Regions from separate parts of the Lactobacillus sp. B4005 genome, predicted to be linked through region 1. Evidence: predicted binding sites of a transcription regulator. Region 1 holds the regulator's gene; each other region holds the start of a gene.
The links. Region 1 encodes NrdR, which represses ribonucleotide reductase genes. Its sites were predicted from a motif close to ACACNATATATNGTGT; they were not measured.
Positions count from the first base shown of each region.

Region 1 (4,933 bases):
GCCAAGCTAAAACAGATTTTAGAAGATAAGAAAATTAGCAAAGATGTTTTTGACCTTAAGCGGACAACTGTGGGGCTCAATCGTTTAGGAATCCACGCACATGGGATTGAATATGATATGCTGCTAGCTTCTTATTTGATTAATAATGAAAATAATTCGGATGATATGGCCGAAGTCTGCCGGATGTATGGGAATGACACTGTCAGAAGTGATCTTGACGTTTATGGCAAAGGTAAAAGTGAAAAGATTCCTACTGATGATGATGTGCTGTATAATCATTTAGCCACCAAAGTCGAAGCAATTGAAACCTTGAAAGAAACGCTGCTTGCCAAACTAAAAGAGCATGAACAAGATGATTTGTTTGCAAGTATCGAAATTCCAGTGGCACGCGTTTTAGCGATTATGGAAATAAATGGAATCAAGGTTCAGGCTGATACTTTAACTGAGCTGCAAGATGAATTTGCTGTTGAACTTAAAAAGATGGAAAAGCAGATTTATGATGAGGCTGGTGAAGAATTTAATATTAATTCGCCGAAACAACTTGGTCATATTCTGTTTGAAAAAATGGGCCTGAAGCCAATTAAAAAGACTAAAACCGGTTATTCAACATCAGTTGATGTCTTGAACCAGTTAAAAGATGAAAATCCAATTATCGGGCAAATCCTTTCTTACCGGCAAATTGCTAAAATTCAGTCAACTTATGTTAATGGCCTGCTAGATGTTATTCAAAAAGATGGTCGAGTTCATACACGGTATCTGCAAACTCTAACGGCAACTGGACGCCTATCTTCGGTTGATCCTAATTTACAAAACATTCCGACGAGAACAGAAGAAGGTAAGCAAATTCGAAAGGCTTTTGTTCCTAGTGAACCTGATGGCTATATCTTTTCTTGTGATTATTCTCAAATTGAATTGCGTGTTTTAGCTCAAGTTTCTGGTGATGAACAAATGCAAGAAGCATTCAGGACCGGCTACGATATTCACGCTCATACCGCAATGAAAATATTCCACTTGAAGTCAACCGATGATGTTACGCCATTAATGCGGCGCCGAGCAAAGGCAGTCAATTTTGGTATTGTCTACGGCATTTCGGATTATGGCTTATCGAAAAATCTGAATATTAGTAGAAAACAAGCCAAAGAATTTATCGATAATTATTTTGAGCAATACCCGCAAATTAGAGAATATATGGATAAGGCCGTTAAATTTGCTCGCGAAAAAGGTTACGCAGAAACAATTATGCATAGAAGACGGTACTTGCCTGACATTCATGCAAAGAATTATAATGTGCGGTCTTTTGCGGAAAGAACTGCAATTAACTCACCAATTCAGGGTTCCGCTGCTGACATTATTAAAATTGCGATGATCAATATGCAGAAGAAATTGAATGACTTACACCTTAAGACTAAAATGGTGGTTCAGGTTCATGATGAGTTGATTTTTGATGTGCCAAAAGATGAGATAGAAACAATTAAAAAGATTGTCCCAGAGGTAATGCAGTCTGCCGTTACTCTTGATATTCCGCTTGTCGCTGATTCAGGGTACGGTCATAATTGGTTTGATGCAAAATAAGGAGTAATAATAAATGCCAGAAATGCCGGAAGTAGAAACGGTTCGCCGTACTCTTCTCCCCTTAATTAAAGGAAAAACGATTAAAGAAATCACGCTGTGGTATCCCAAAATTATTGCTAGTGATCCAACAGAATTCGTTCAAAAGCTTACGGGTCAAGAAGTGGTGGCAATTGACCGGTATGCAAAGTATTTATTGATTCGGCTGACGAATGACCTAACTGTAGTTTCCCATTTACGCATGGAAGGAAAGTATCGTCTAGTTGACGTGGCTGCACCGAAAGATAAACATGATCACGTGCAGTTTGCTTTTACCGATAATACAGCCTTGCGTTATAATGATGTCCGCAAATTTGGCCGAATGCAATTAGTTAAAACTGGAACAGAAAAAAGAACAACAGGAATTAGTAAACTGGGCTTTGAACCTAATTCTCATAAATTCACGGTTGCTTATTTTGCAAATTGTCTTAAGCATAAAAAGAAAAATATTAAAAATACGCTTCTTGATCAATCTGTAGTTGCCGGTTTAGGCAATATTTATGTCGATGAAGTTTTATGGCTAACTAGAATTCATCCGTTAAGTATGGCCAATAAGATTCCACCTTCCAGAGTGAAACAATTACATGACAATATTAATTCTTTGATCAAATTAGCTATTGCTGAGCGTGGGACAACCGTGCACACTTATCTGGATGCTAATGGTGAAACTGGCGGCTTTCAGAAAATGTTGCGGGTATACGGACATAAAGGTGAACCATGTGCAAGATGTGGAACCCCTCTTGAAAAAATTAAGGTAAATGGTCGCGGAACAACATATTGTCCTAAATGTCAGGTGAATTATCAATGACCATTGTCTTAGGTCTTACTGGGGGAATAGCTAGCGGTAAAAGTACAGCTGATAGCTTTTTTATAAAAAAGCATATTCCAGTAATTGATAGTGATTTAATTGCTCACCATATTTTAGATATAGGTGAAAAGGGCTACAATTTAGTAATTAATTATTTTGGCGATCAGTATTTAGCAGCAAATAAAGCAATTGATCGCGCAAAGTTAGGTAAATTAGTTTTTAATTCACCTAAAGACTTAGCTAAATTAAATGAAATTACCCACCCGTTGATTTTTCAAGAAATCGAGACTAAAATTAGCCAACATAAACAGGAAAATGAGCCACTTATCATAGTAGATGCACCGTTATTATTTGAGTCAGGTGGTTTAAGCTATTGTGACCGCAGTTTGCTGATTGCTGTACCTGAAAAAATGCAAGTAAAACGCTTGATGGCGCGCAATCACATAACTGAAGCTGAAGCATTAAAGCGAATTAATAGTCAGATGCCTTTAGCGCAAAAGCAAAAATTAGCTGATTATGTTGTTACAAATACTGGTACAATAAAAGAACTAGAAGACAAATTAAACGAGCTGCTACTTAAATTAATAAAGGAGGACCAGTATGGAATGTCCTAATTGTCGGCAAAATGCCTCGCGCGTGATTGATTCTCGACCGAGTGATGAAAATCGTGCTATTAGAAGACGGCGTGAATGCGAAAACTGTGGTTTTCGGTTTACTACTTTTGAGCGAATTGAAACAACACCATTATTGGTAATCAAAAATGACAATACCCGGGAACCTTTTAACCGGAAAAAGATTTTGCATGGTGTCATGGCAGCTGGTCAAAAGCGTCCAATTACAAGCTCGCAGTTCGAGCAATTGGTTGATCACGTTGAAAATAAGGTTAGACAGCAGGGAGTAAGTGAGATTTCTTCGAAGAAAATCGGTCAACTAGTGATGGATGAATTGGCTGAACTAGATGATGTTGCTTACATTCGCTTTGCTTCCATTTACCGTGAATTTAAAGATATGTCTAGTTTCATGAAAACAATGGAGGATATGATTGCTAAGCGAGAGAAGGGGAACTAGAAATGTTTGAGACCCCTAATCCCAAACAACCATTTTTTATTGCTAACCGAGTTGATATTTTCCCAGAAGATGTGCGAGTTCTGGTTAAACTTTATCAGCCGCTGATTGGTTCACTAGCATTTTCCTTATATTTTAGTTTAAATGCGGATTTTAATGCGCATGCAATGCTATCGGACTCAACGGGTATTTATGCTCTGCAAGAACAGCTTGACTGTGATGTTAAGCACTTATTTTCTGCTTTACATAAGCTCGAGGGCGTTGGCCTAGTTCAGACGCGTTTACTTAATAATGAAATCATGGGACAAGTACTGATTTTTCGCTTAACCTGCATCCCTAGCAGCAGTGAATTTTTTTCAACGCCTCTTTTAGCAAGCTTACTTAAAGAAAAAGTTGGTATTTCTGCCTTTCAAAAATTAAGTAAAGATTTTGCTCGTGAAAGTAAGTCTAAGCAGAACCAAGTTAATGGTATGCAGAATGCTGATGATATCTCTGCTTCGTTTATGGAAGTTTTTCGTTTGCCTGAGCAAGAAGCAATTGAGCCTTCAGTTGATGTCAAATATGCCGCAAAAGAAAATAAAACAGACAATAATATCAAAGCTACTATTAATGAGCATGATACGGTTGACTGGAATTTCATGAAACAGCAATTTGAAATTTACCAGATTCCAGGAACGGAGATTGACCGTAATCGGGAAGCAATCCGCTCTGTAATGCGCACTTACGGGCTAACAGAACAAGAATTTGTCGATGAGGCCCTGACAAGTATTCACGGTGATTATCACTTGGATATGGTGCAAATTAAACAAGCGATTGCTAGCGGCATTCACGGCTCTCATACTAGGGCTCGAATTAAGCAAGAGACTAAGAAATATAATGACGATCAACCGATAAATGCTAAATTGAGTAAAAATGAGCAGCAAGTATTGCAGCTAGCTAAAAGTAAATCACCAGCTCAATTTTTGTACCGGTTGAAGACGGATCGGCATGATTATGTTGATGCCAGTGAATATAAAGTACTTGATAGTTTATATAATGAAAAGGGAATCCCGGCTGATTTGCTTAATATCTTAACTTATGCCTGCTTAAAAAGTGCACCGAATATTTCATACCGCCTGGCTAATCGGATTTTACATGATTGGCTTCAACATGGTGTTAAAGATGGGGCCCAAGCAATTGAATATATGCAAAAAAGGGAGCAAAATAAGGATAAGTACCCCCGTTATGTGCAAAATAAACGCGTTGAAAAAGGTACCGATTGGAGTAAGAAAAAATCTAGTGTTAAGTCCGATGTTTCTTCAGCTGACTTAAAAGACTTTTTCAAAAAATTTGAAGATCAAAATGGCATGAAGTAGGTGAACAAATGAAGTCAATCAATAATTTTTTAGACAAGAAAAAAGCCGACCATCTTGATGTAGCTAAGATTCGGGCCGAGATTCTATCCGAGCCAAA
Region 1 covers NZ_JAFNOZ010000001.1:867,560-872,492, reverse strand. Annotated here, with positions in the region: gene polA (DNA polymerase I) at 1-1,572, shown strand, start outside; gene mutM (bifunctional DNA-formamidopyrimidine glycosylase/DNA-(apurinic or apyrimidinic site) lyase) at 1,586-2,416, shown strand; gene coaE (dephospho-CoA kinase) at 2,413-3,030, shown strand; gene nrdR (transcriptional regulator NrdR) at 3,017-3,484, shown strand; gene J3U73_RS04235 (DnaD domain protein) at 3,487-4,836, shown strand; gene dnaI (primosomal protein DnaI) at 4,845-4,933, shown strand, end outside.

Region 2 (4,933 bases), on a different contig from region 1:
AGTTGTGCATAATTAATTAGTTCACCTTAGCTAGAGTGAATTTAACCTTGTCTTTATTACCCACTCTTTGCTCAGTTGCGCCCTTGTTAGCGAATTTACCGTTAATGGTATATGTCCAGTAAATGTGTTTTGCTTTATTTTGACTCTTGCCGGCAATCGAAGTAATAAAGCCGTTAGTGCTCTTTACGTGCCATAGTTTCCTAAGTCCTTGCATAACTGTTGAATGCTTAGCTAATTTAACCGTCCGCTTTTTATAATTCTTATTATTTACTTTAAGAGTGTAGGTAACGTGAATTTTGCTTGCTGCACTAACCGTAGTAGGTGTTTGTGTAGTTTCATAACCTGCAAAGGTAAAAGTGAAAATTGTTGCTAAACCGGTAATGACTGCTAATTTATTTTTTTTCATGATAAAAACTCCTCGTAATATTTTTCTGATAACGTAATAATTTGTAATTTTGACTATTTAACTGGGCAAGCGCCGTTTTCACAATCTTCTTGATCAACAAGTTCTAAGTCTTTTTGATCGTCATGTTGTTTGGTAAAGACACTAGCAACATCGCCTGAAATCTGAGCTTTGCGCTTTTCATAAGTTTCCTTATCAATTGGCTCTTTTGGTGCTTGTTCTAATGAACCACCATAATAAGGCAATAAAGAAGTTGACTTAATTACATGACGGTATTGCTTAAACAGCGAATTAATCTTATCGCCCTCCTCTTTTTGGAACGTGACGGTACAACTAACAGCATTGTCGGACCAGTATGTTTGTAAAAACGCTTGGGTGGCAAATTGCTCTTCGATTGAAACCGTCCCGGCAGAAGCAAAGTTTTCACTATCCGCATGGGCTGCCCGTAATGGAAATTCAACACAAGTAGTGTTTGGTGAATAAATATCGGGTTCAGAATAATAGCCGCAAGCTGCTAATGCTTTTAATAATGGATCGGAAGCTTGGAAACGAATTCGCTGAATTAAATAGCCAGCATAGTGGAAGTGCATTCCTTCAGATGCCCCTGCAAGTTTAGCTACAGTTCCTGATGGCTTAACAGTAGTATGCTTAATTGATGGCTCGCAGTGCAGCGCCTTGCTATACTCATTGTCTGCATCAACAACGGCTTGATATGCAGAAGTAACCATTTTGATTCCTTTAGGATCGTAGATCGGCACCTTGATTTTTTCACCAGTTTCTTGATCGACCTCATCCTTAAAGCCGGTAACAACCCGGTGGCCTAGATCATTTAAGAGCCAATCTTGAATTCCTGACATGGAAACACCGATACGCCGGTTTTTATAAATAATCTGGCGAGAAATCTCCCAGTCGTAGGCACTAAAGGTTACGCGCTTGGTGTAGCGTGCGGCCAGCTTGAAGACATCTTGAAGATTCCAGCCTTGTTTTTCAGCGATATAAGGGAAAACTTCAAATAGGTTGCATGGCTCGCCATTTCCAAGCGAGATCTCACCACACGGATTGGTTCCCTCGACTTCGCCATCAATGTCTTTTTGATAGCCATCAATTATACGGCCGTAATTGCGCGATAAATCAAGGTTAACAATTCCCGGCTCACCATTCTCCCGAATACCATTGGCGATAGGCTCATAATCATTAAATTCAGCGTTGATTGCGACACTATTATTAGAAGCCCAGCGATGATGATAGAGCTTATCTTTATCCTGTTTCATTGTGATGAAGTCCTGGTCATCATTTGAACCAAGCGCCAATTCTGCTGATCTTCTGACATTGCCAGCAACAACGGTTTTACCGATTAAATTGCAGATATCGGTGCCATCAACGGAAGTTAGGTGACCGCCAACCCGATCATTAATAATTTGATTAATTTCAAAAACCATTTCTACTAGTGGCATTGGTCCTGAAGCTGTTCCGCCAAAACCATGAATCTTGGCGCCATAAGGTCGAATATCACTGATATCCAAAACTAGCTTTTGCTTGTTTTCAGGATTGGTTTGGTTAAAGTGCATATCGATTAGACGTGCATTGGCTAAAACCCAGCCTTCGCGAGTATCGGGCAGCTTGTAGTAAACGTAATCGGTAGCACCGTCATTTTGCTTTTTCCAAGTTGCTTTGTCAGTTGCACCCAACTTAACTGAGTCTTTGTAAGAAGTGCTCGTCTTATCGATTACAACCGTTAAATCAACTTTTTGATCAACTGGTGGAATTTTGGCAATATTTTCTTTTACGACAGAAAAACCAACACCGCCACCTTTCATAAGTTGATCGAAAGTAAAAGAAAAAGGCATTGAAACAGCTTGTTGATCCTTAGATAAGTAAGCAGGAACAATATGACTGTCACCATATTTTTGTGGTCGGATTGCGATAAACCAGCAATTGTTCAATGAATCACCGTTGCGCTTTTGGTAATCAGTTCCAGACACCCAAAGATTACGTCCAGATGGAGTGGCGGCAAGCCCGTAAACTAGCCGGTATAATTCACGGGCCTCATTAGTTAATTCGGTGATGACTTTCTCAGAAGGTGAGTCTGCAAGGCGCGGGTCAAGGTTAATGTTTCCTTCAACCACGCGTTTGACGGTTTCATCCCACTCTTCGGACCGGTTTTCTTGTGGAAGCCACCGAGCATAGGTCCGCTTGTAGGTAACCCAGCCTAATTCGCCCCAGTGAGGTGAAATATTTTGTTTCACTTGATCAATATAAGCCTGATCTAAGCTTATTGTTGTGTTTTTCATGTGTAAAATAGCTCCTAAAAACTAACAAATGTTCCACACATACATTATGTATGGCTACAGAAAGAACTATACCACAATATCTTGTATTTGATAGCGGATATGCTACTGTAAAACACGAACAAAAAACCCGAATTAATGTAGGAGTAAGATTCGCTAGAAATAAAAAAAATCATATAGGAATAGCTGTACACAAAAAAGCACAACAAGTATTAGAATTTACTTATCGTGCTTAACTAATCTTAGTGAATTATTTATTTATTATTTAAAAACCTAAGAGTGCAACTGCAATGAAAATTACTGCCCCTGTTATGATTAACGGAACCAACAGGTGAATGAAAAAAATAAATATAAGCCCGCAGGCCAGCAAAAAAAATAAAATTTTAAGCGTTCCGATCCCCAGTTTAACAAAAGCCCATATTAGAAAAATAATCAATAAAAGAGTAAGCATGTTTAATTATTCCTCCAATCAAAATATGAAAGAATTATATGCGCCATTTTTAAGATAAGATAGCCTTTTGCTTAATTTTAAGAAAAACATAATTTTCTCATTATAACTAAAATACTGGTATAATAGTTTTCCATGCTAGTATGTGTTATTTCCTAGGAAATAACTAGAAAGGGTGAAGTTACTTGCATTTCAAACAGATTATATTTGATGTTGATGATACATTAATTGATTTTGCCGATACGGAGAATTTTGCTCTTCATAGTCTTTTTAATGCACATCATTGGGAACTTACAGATGAAATCCAACGGCAATATCATTCTTATAATCAGGGACTTTGGCGGGAACTTGAAAATGGTACAATTACTTATCAAGAATTAAGTGAAGCGGTTTTTCATAACTTTTTGAAGAATACTTTTAATATTGAAGTTAATGGTCTCGCTGTTATGAATGAATATCGTTCTTATTTTTCTCGTGCATATAAGCTTTTGCCTGGAGTAAAGGACACTTTACGTTTTGCCCAGAAACAACATTTTGAATTAACAATTTTGACTAATGGCGAAACTTTTATGCAGAGACATCGCCTCGAACTGGCAGGAATTAAAGACTATTTTAATTTAATTGTTACTTCTGAAGAAGCTGGCTATTCTAAGCCAGATAGCCATATTTTTGACTATTTCTTTGCACGGACCAAGTTTGGTCCAAGCGATACAGTTTTTTTTGGCGATGGATTACAGTCCGATATTTTAGGTGCAGAGAATTATGGCTTTAGTAGTATTTGGTATAATCATCGTCATCGAAAAAATAACATGAACTTGCATCCGTTGTATGAAGTAACAACTTATCCACAATTTGTTAAGCTTTTAAAAAACAATTTCCCAAAATAGTTTAAATCTGTTAATGTAATAATGATATATACTTTAATATACTAAAAGATAACGAATTAAGAGGTGAAAATGATGACTGTTGATATTCATTCTATTTCCGACACTTATCAATTAAATAACGGCGTTAAGATTCCAGCTATTGGACTTGGTACTTGGCAAACGCCTGATGGTGATGTTGCAAAAAATGTTGTTAAGGATGCTATTAATTTAGGTTATCGTCTGATTGATACTGCTGCAGCTTATGGTAATGAGGTAAGTATTGGTAAGGGAATTAGAGAAAGCGGTGTTAACCGTTATGACCTTTTTATTACTACGAAACTGTGGAATGACATGCATGGTTATAAGAAAACCACTGAGGCAATTAATAATAGTCTAGAAAAGTTAGGTGTAGATTATATTGATTTATATTTAATTCATTGGCCTAATCCAGCTGCAATTCGTGACCATTGGGCAGAAATGAATGCTGGAAGTTGGCGTGCAATGGAGGAAGCTCAAATTGCAGGAAGAATTCGTGCTATTGGCGTATCCAACTTTAAGCGTGAACATCTTGATGAACTTTTAAAAGTGGCATCCGTTCGTCCTGCGGTTAATCAAATTTATCTTAATCCAAGCGACATGCAAAACGATACAACTTCATATAATAAAGAATTAGGGATTCTTAACGAAGCTTATAGTCCTTTAGGGCGAGGTGCCTTGTTTAGCAATAAAACTGTTATCGAGGTTGCCAAGCATTATGATAAGACTCCCGCACAGGTTTTGTTGCGCTGGTCGCTACAACATCAATTCGTACCATTGCCAAAATCCGTTCATCGTGATCGAATGAAAGAAAACGCCGCTATTTTCGATTTCGCAATTAGTGAAGAAGATATGCAAGCTTTAGATCATTTACATGGTGTAGCAGAAATGG
Region 2 covers NZ_JAFNOZ010000006.1:10,767-15,699, reverse strand. Annotated here, with positions in the region: gene J3U73_RS09295 (ECF transporter S component) at 1-10, opposite strand, end outside; gene J3U73_RS09290 (DUF4430 domain-containing protein) at 17-406, opposite strand; gene nrdJ (ribonucleoside-triphosphate reductase, adenosylcobalamin-dependent) at 460-2,694, opposite strand; gene J3U73_RS09280 (YjjG family noncanonical pyrimidine nucleotidase) at 3,325-4,026, shown strand; gene J3U73_RS09275 (aldo/keto reductase) at 4,099-4,933, shown strand, end outside.
Region 2: the regulator NrdR is predicted to act here: its motif matches at 2,766-2,781, upstream of nrdJ (ribonucleoside-triphosphate reductase, adenosylcobalamin-dependent).

Region 3 (4,933 bases), on a different contig from region 1:
TAAAAGAGATTGTCATTATGGCCTTTGGTGAAAACAAAGCGGATGCTGTTAAGAAGATGGTTGAAGGCCCTGTAACCGAAGATGTACCTGCTTCAATTTTGCAAAAACATGATAATGTAACACTTATTGTCGATAATGCTGCTGCAAGTAAGCTTAGTGCTAGTGCAAAGAATTAGATAATAAAATAACAAAGATAGAAAAAAGATGCATTAATGCATCTTTTTTTGTGTCCTAAAACAGTAAATCCTAAACAGATATAAATTGGTGCATATCGCTAGGCTAACAAAATAATCCGTATTATGATTAAGTTGAATCATGAGAGGATGGTGATAAGTTGAAGCGAAGTAAAAAGTGGTTACTGGTAGTGTTAATGATTTTATTATTACCCTTGCCAATTTACTTTCTATGGGAAACTAGTGGTTTTTGGCAAAAGTATTTAAAGATTAAACTACCCAGTATGGGGACACTAAATCCAGTACTAGAATGGTATTTAATCGTTGTCAGCGCTGTTGTCCTTTTAGTTTTAATTATTAGTTTATTAGTTGTCCTATTTTGGCCTGTTCAAAGGTACTTTATTTTGATTCACAAGCATGACGGACAAGTCAAAGTTACTAGCAAAGCTATTAATGGCTACGTCATGAATTCATTGGCAGAATTGCCTTTTATTAATAAAGTCAAGGTTGATTCAAAACTCACTGATCATAAGATCAACATCAAAATTAGTGGTAATCTTGGGCGCGGTGAAAATGTTAGTGCCCTTCTCGAAAATTACTTAGAAGAGTTAAAGAACAACCTTAACCGGTTATTGGGTATTGAACAGAAGCCAAAGATCAAAATCAAATTTGTTAATTATCAAAACCCCGATAAACCAGAGACGCGCGTTCAATAAAGGAGGCTGAAATGAACGAAATTTTACAAAAACACCTCCCAGAAATATGCGGTGCTGTAATCGGCTTGTTACTAGCATTTTGTTTTTTGGGACTAGGATTTTTTAAAACTATTTTTGTAGTCGTAATGTTAGTAGTTGGTTTTTTAGTCGGACACTATTGGCCCCTGCTGAAAAGTCTTGTAAGTAAACAATAATTGAAAGGAACTTAATATGGTACAAAATAATAATCAAAGTAGTGCAAACAACTCAAGCAGCTCAAAGCAAGAAATTAAGGGCGACTTAAAGTATGACGAAAAAGTCATTCAAAAGATTATTGGTATTGCCCTCTCCGATGTTAAAGGCTTATTGGATGTTAACGGCGGCTTTTTCTCAAACTTAGCTGACAAGATTGTTAACAACGATGATGTTACCAATGGTGTTAATGTTGAAGTTGGTAAAAAGCAAGTAGCAGTTGATATCGAAATTATTGCTGAATACGGTGTTGAAATTCCTAAACTTTATGATGAAATCAGACAAAAGATTTACGACAAGGTTAAGGAAATGACGGGCTTAGACACGGTTGAAGTTAATGTCACCGTTGTTGATATCAAGACTAAAGAAGAACACGAAAAAGATTCAGTCAGTCTGCAAGATCGGATTACCGGTGCAACACAAGATGCCAAGGATAAGATTGGCGAACAAAAAGATAAGGTTGAAGACAAAGTCGAAGATAAAAAAGAAGACCGCGTTAAATAATCACCCTTTAGCAGGATAAGTTTTAAAAAGTGAAGTAGTACACTTAAATGCTACGTCACTTTTTTGGTTTCACGTGAAACGAAGTACTTTTTATCAAAGCAAAATAGCACAAAAGCCGTCTAATTTAGCTGGATTTTTTATGTAGCAATAACTAAATCTACCGCCATTAACAACTAAGATAACCTCTTAAATTTTATACCAGTTATTGCATAAAAATATTGCCAATTTATTACTGTTTAAAAACAAAATAATATACCAAAAATTGACGACTGTTTTTTTAGCACTGCTCAGTTACTTGGTTTCACGTGAAACAATAACTATTGATCTAGATATTGAAAAATATTTGGTTGTACTCAGTAATTTTTTAACTATTTTATACAAAATCACTTGACTTTTTAGTGGCAATTTCAATTAACTTTTTACTTGTATGCCACTATATCTCGTATTAAACTAGATAAGAATCTATATATTGTATTTAAGAAAGAACGTGATTCAAGTTATTGTTTTAAGCGGGCCAATTGGAGCCGGTAAATCCAGTTTAACCAGTATTTTAGCCGAACATTTAGGTACTCAGGCCTTTTATGAGGGAGTTGATAATAATCCAGTTCTTCCTTTATATTACAAGGACATGAAGCGGTACACTTTTTTACTTAATATCTACTTGCTCAATCATCGGTTAGCTCAAATTAATCAGGCAGTCAGAGAAAAAAATAGCGTTTCCGATCGTTCAATTTATGAAGATGCACTCTTTTTCCAAATGAACGCTGAAAGTAAGGTTGCCGACCCTACTGAATTTAAAATTTATGACAGTCTGCTTGAAAATATGATGGAGGATACTCCTGGAAATCCAAGCAAAAAGCCTGACTTATTAATTTACATTCGCGTATCTTTAGACACAATGTTAAAACGCATTGAAAAACGTGGCCGTTCTTATGAGCAAATCAGTACTGATCCTAGTCTGAAAGATTACTACGCACGTTTGATTCGCTACTATGAACCATGGTATGAAAACTATGATGCATCTGCCAAAATAGCAATTGACGGCGATCGGTATGATTTCATCGGCAACGAAGACGCTAAAAAAGAAGTTTTGAACCAGATTGATAATAAATTGCGTGAAATCGGCAATTTGAAATAAAGAAGGAACGTGATGACAGTTATTGTTTTAAGTGGCCCAATTGGAGCCGGTAAATCCAGTCTAACCAGTATTTTAGCTAAATATTTAGGAACTAAGCCTTTCTATGAAAGTGTTGACGACAATCCTGTCTTGCCACTTTTTTATGCTGACCCTAAGAAATATGCATTTTTACTGCAAGTCTTTTTCCTAAATACACGCTTTCGTAGTATCAAAGATGCGCTAACCGATGATAACAATGTGCTTGATCGTTCCATCTATGAAGATGCACTCTTTTTCCAAATGAACGCAGACATTGGCCGCGCAACTACTGAAGAAGTTGACACCTATTATGAGCTTTTGAATAATATGATGAATGAGCTAAAGCATATGCCAAAGAAAAATCCTGACTTGCTTGTTCACATTAATGTTTCTTATGACACAATGCTCAAACGAATTCAAAAGCGTGGCCGACCATACGAACAGCTCAGTTATGACGCAACGCTTGAGGATTATTACAAACGGCTCTTACGTTATTACAAGCCATGGTATGAAAACTATGACTACTCGCCAAAAATGGAAATAAATGGCGATGAACTTGACTTTATGACGGACGAGCACGCTCGCGAAGTTGTTTTAGAGCAAATTGTTGCTAAATTAAAGGAAATGGGCAAGTTGCCTGAATCGTGGGATAAGTCAACGAAAATTGAAATTGATGCCTAAAGATCTAATCGCTTTTCTACTTAAAAGTTAGAGAAGCGATTTTTTTGCCATTTTGCAATGATAGTGCTTAATTAAGCGATATCATTTAAAAAGTCTACAGTCACATGCTTTATCAGAAAAAAACTGTGGTATGCTTGTTCTATGTAACTTTTTCAGGTAATTTTTCACCTAGAATTCAACTAACTCAGCTGAGTTGTACGGCTGCTACAAAGGAGAACACAATGAACTATATTATCTCAATCATGCCTTCTCTATTTTCTGGCGCAAAAATGACGCTAATCCTCTTTATATGGACACTTGTTATCTCTATTCCTCTTGGCATCATTGTCAGCTTAGGCTTAGTCTCACACTTTAAACCATTACGCCTAGTCTTGAAATTTTATATATGGATTATGCGGGGAACGCCGCTGTTATTACAATTAATTTTTATTTTTTACGGTTTGCCAATTATTGGTATCATTTTTCAGAGATACAATGCTGCCCTTTTTGCATTTGTTTTAAACTATACCGCGTATTTTGCCGAAATTTTTCGGGGTGGTTTTCAATCTGTTCCAGCTGGGCAATATGAGAGTGCGCACGTATTGCAATTAACATACTGGCAGACTCTGCGACATATTATTATTCCGCAAGTAAGCAAAATTGTAATCCCGTCAATTGGTAACGAGGTGATTAATCTGGTAAAAGATACCTCGTTAGTGTACGTTATCGGCCTAGGCGAACTGTTACGAGCTGGGAATGTGGCAACTGCACGTGACGTAACCCTTGTTCCATTGGTCTTAGTAGGCATAATTTACTTATTAATGACAGGAATTGCTTCATTTGTATTGAAAAAGATCGAACATAATTACTCTAAATGGAAATAGAGAAAAGGAACTATCATGCTTGAATTAAGAGATATTACCAAAAAATTTGGTTCCCGTGTCATCCTAAACAAATTAAACTTGACTATTCCTGACGGACAGATTTTAGCAATTGTTGGCCATTCCGGTGCAGGAAAAACAACCTTACTGCGCTGCTTAAGCGGTCTTGAAAAAATTGATTCCGGTCACTTCTTCTGGAATAAGCATGAATTTGACCCAGCCGTTCCTAACCAAAAGAGTCAAATTATTGGTGTCGTCTTTCAAAATTACGAATTATTTCCTAATTTGACCGTTAAAGACAACATTACTTTGGCACCTATATTAGTCCGCAAAGAAGACCGTAAATTAGCAGAGCAAAAAGCGCAAGAATTGTTGGAGCAGCTTGACCTGATTGGTAAAGATTCACTTTACCCCTACCAACTTTCAGGCGGTCAGCAGCAACGGGTTGCTATTGCCCGCGCTCTTGCAATGGCTCCAAGGATTTTATGCTATGACGAACCAACATCTGCTTTAGACCCTGCTTTACGTACAAAAGTCGGCGAAATAATCCTTCAGTTAAAACAAGATCATGGTATGACTCAGATCATTGTTACTCATGACATGGATTTTGCC
Region 3 covers NZ_JAFNOZ010000007.1:10,039-14,971, forward strand. Annotated here, with positions in the region: gene J3U73_RS09710 (glucosamine-6-phosphate deaminase) at 1-176, shown strand, start outside; gene amaP (alkaline shock response membrane anchor protein AmaP) at 335-889, shown strand; gene J3U73_RS09720 (DUF2273 domain-containing protein) at 901-1,083, shown strand; gene J3U73_RS09725 (Asp23/Gls24 family envelope stress response protein) at 1,100-1,624, shown strand; gene J3U73_RS09730 (deoxynucleoside kinase) at 2,112-2,762, shown strand; gene J3U73_RS09735 (deoxynucleoside kinase) at 2,775-3,461, shown strand; gene J3U73_RS09740 (amino acid ABC transporter permease) at 3,683-4,324, shown strand; gene J3U73_RS09745 (amino acid ABC transporter ATP-binding protein) at 4,340-4,933, shown strand, end outside.
Region 3: the regulator NrdR is predicted to act here: its motif matches at 2,055-2,070, upstream of J3U73_RS09730 (deoxynucleoside kinase).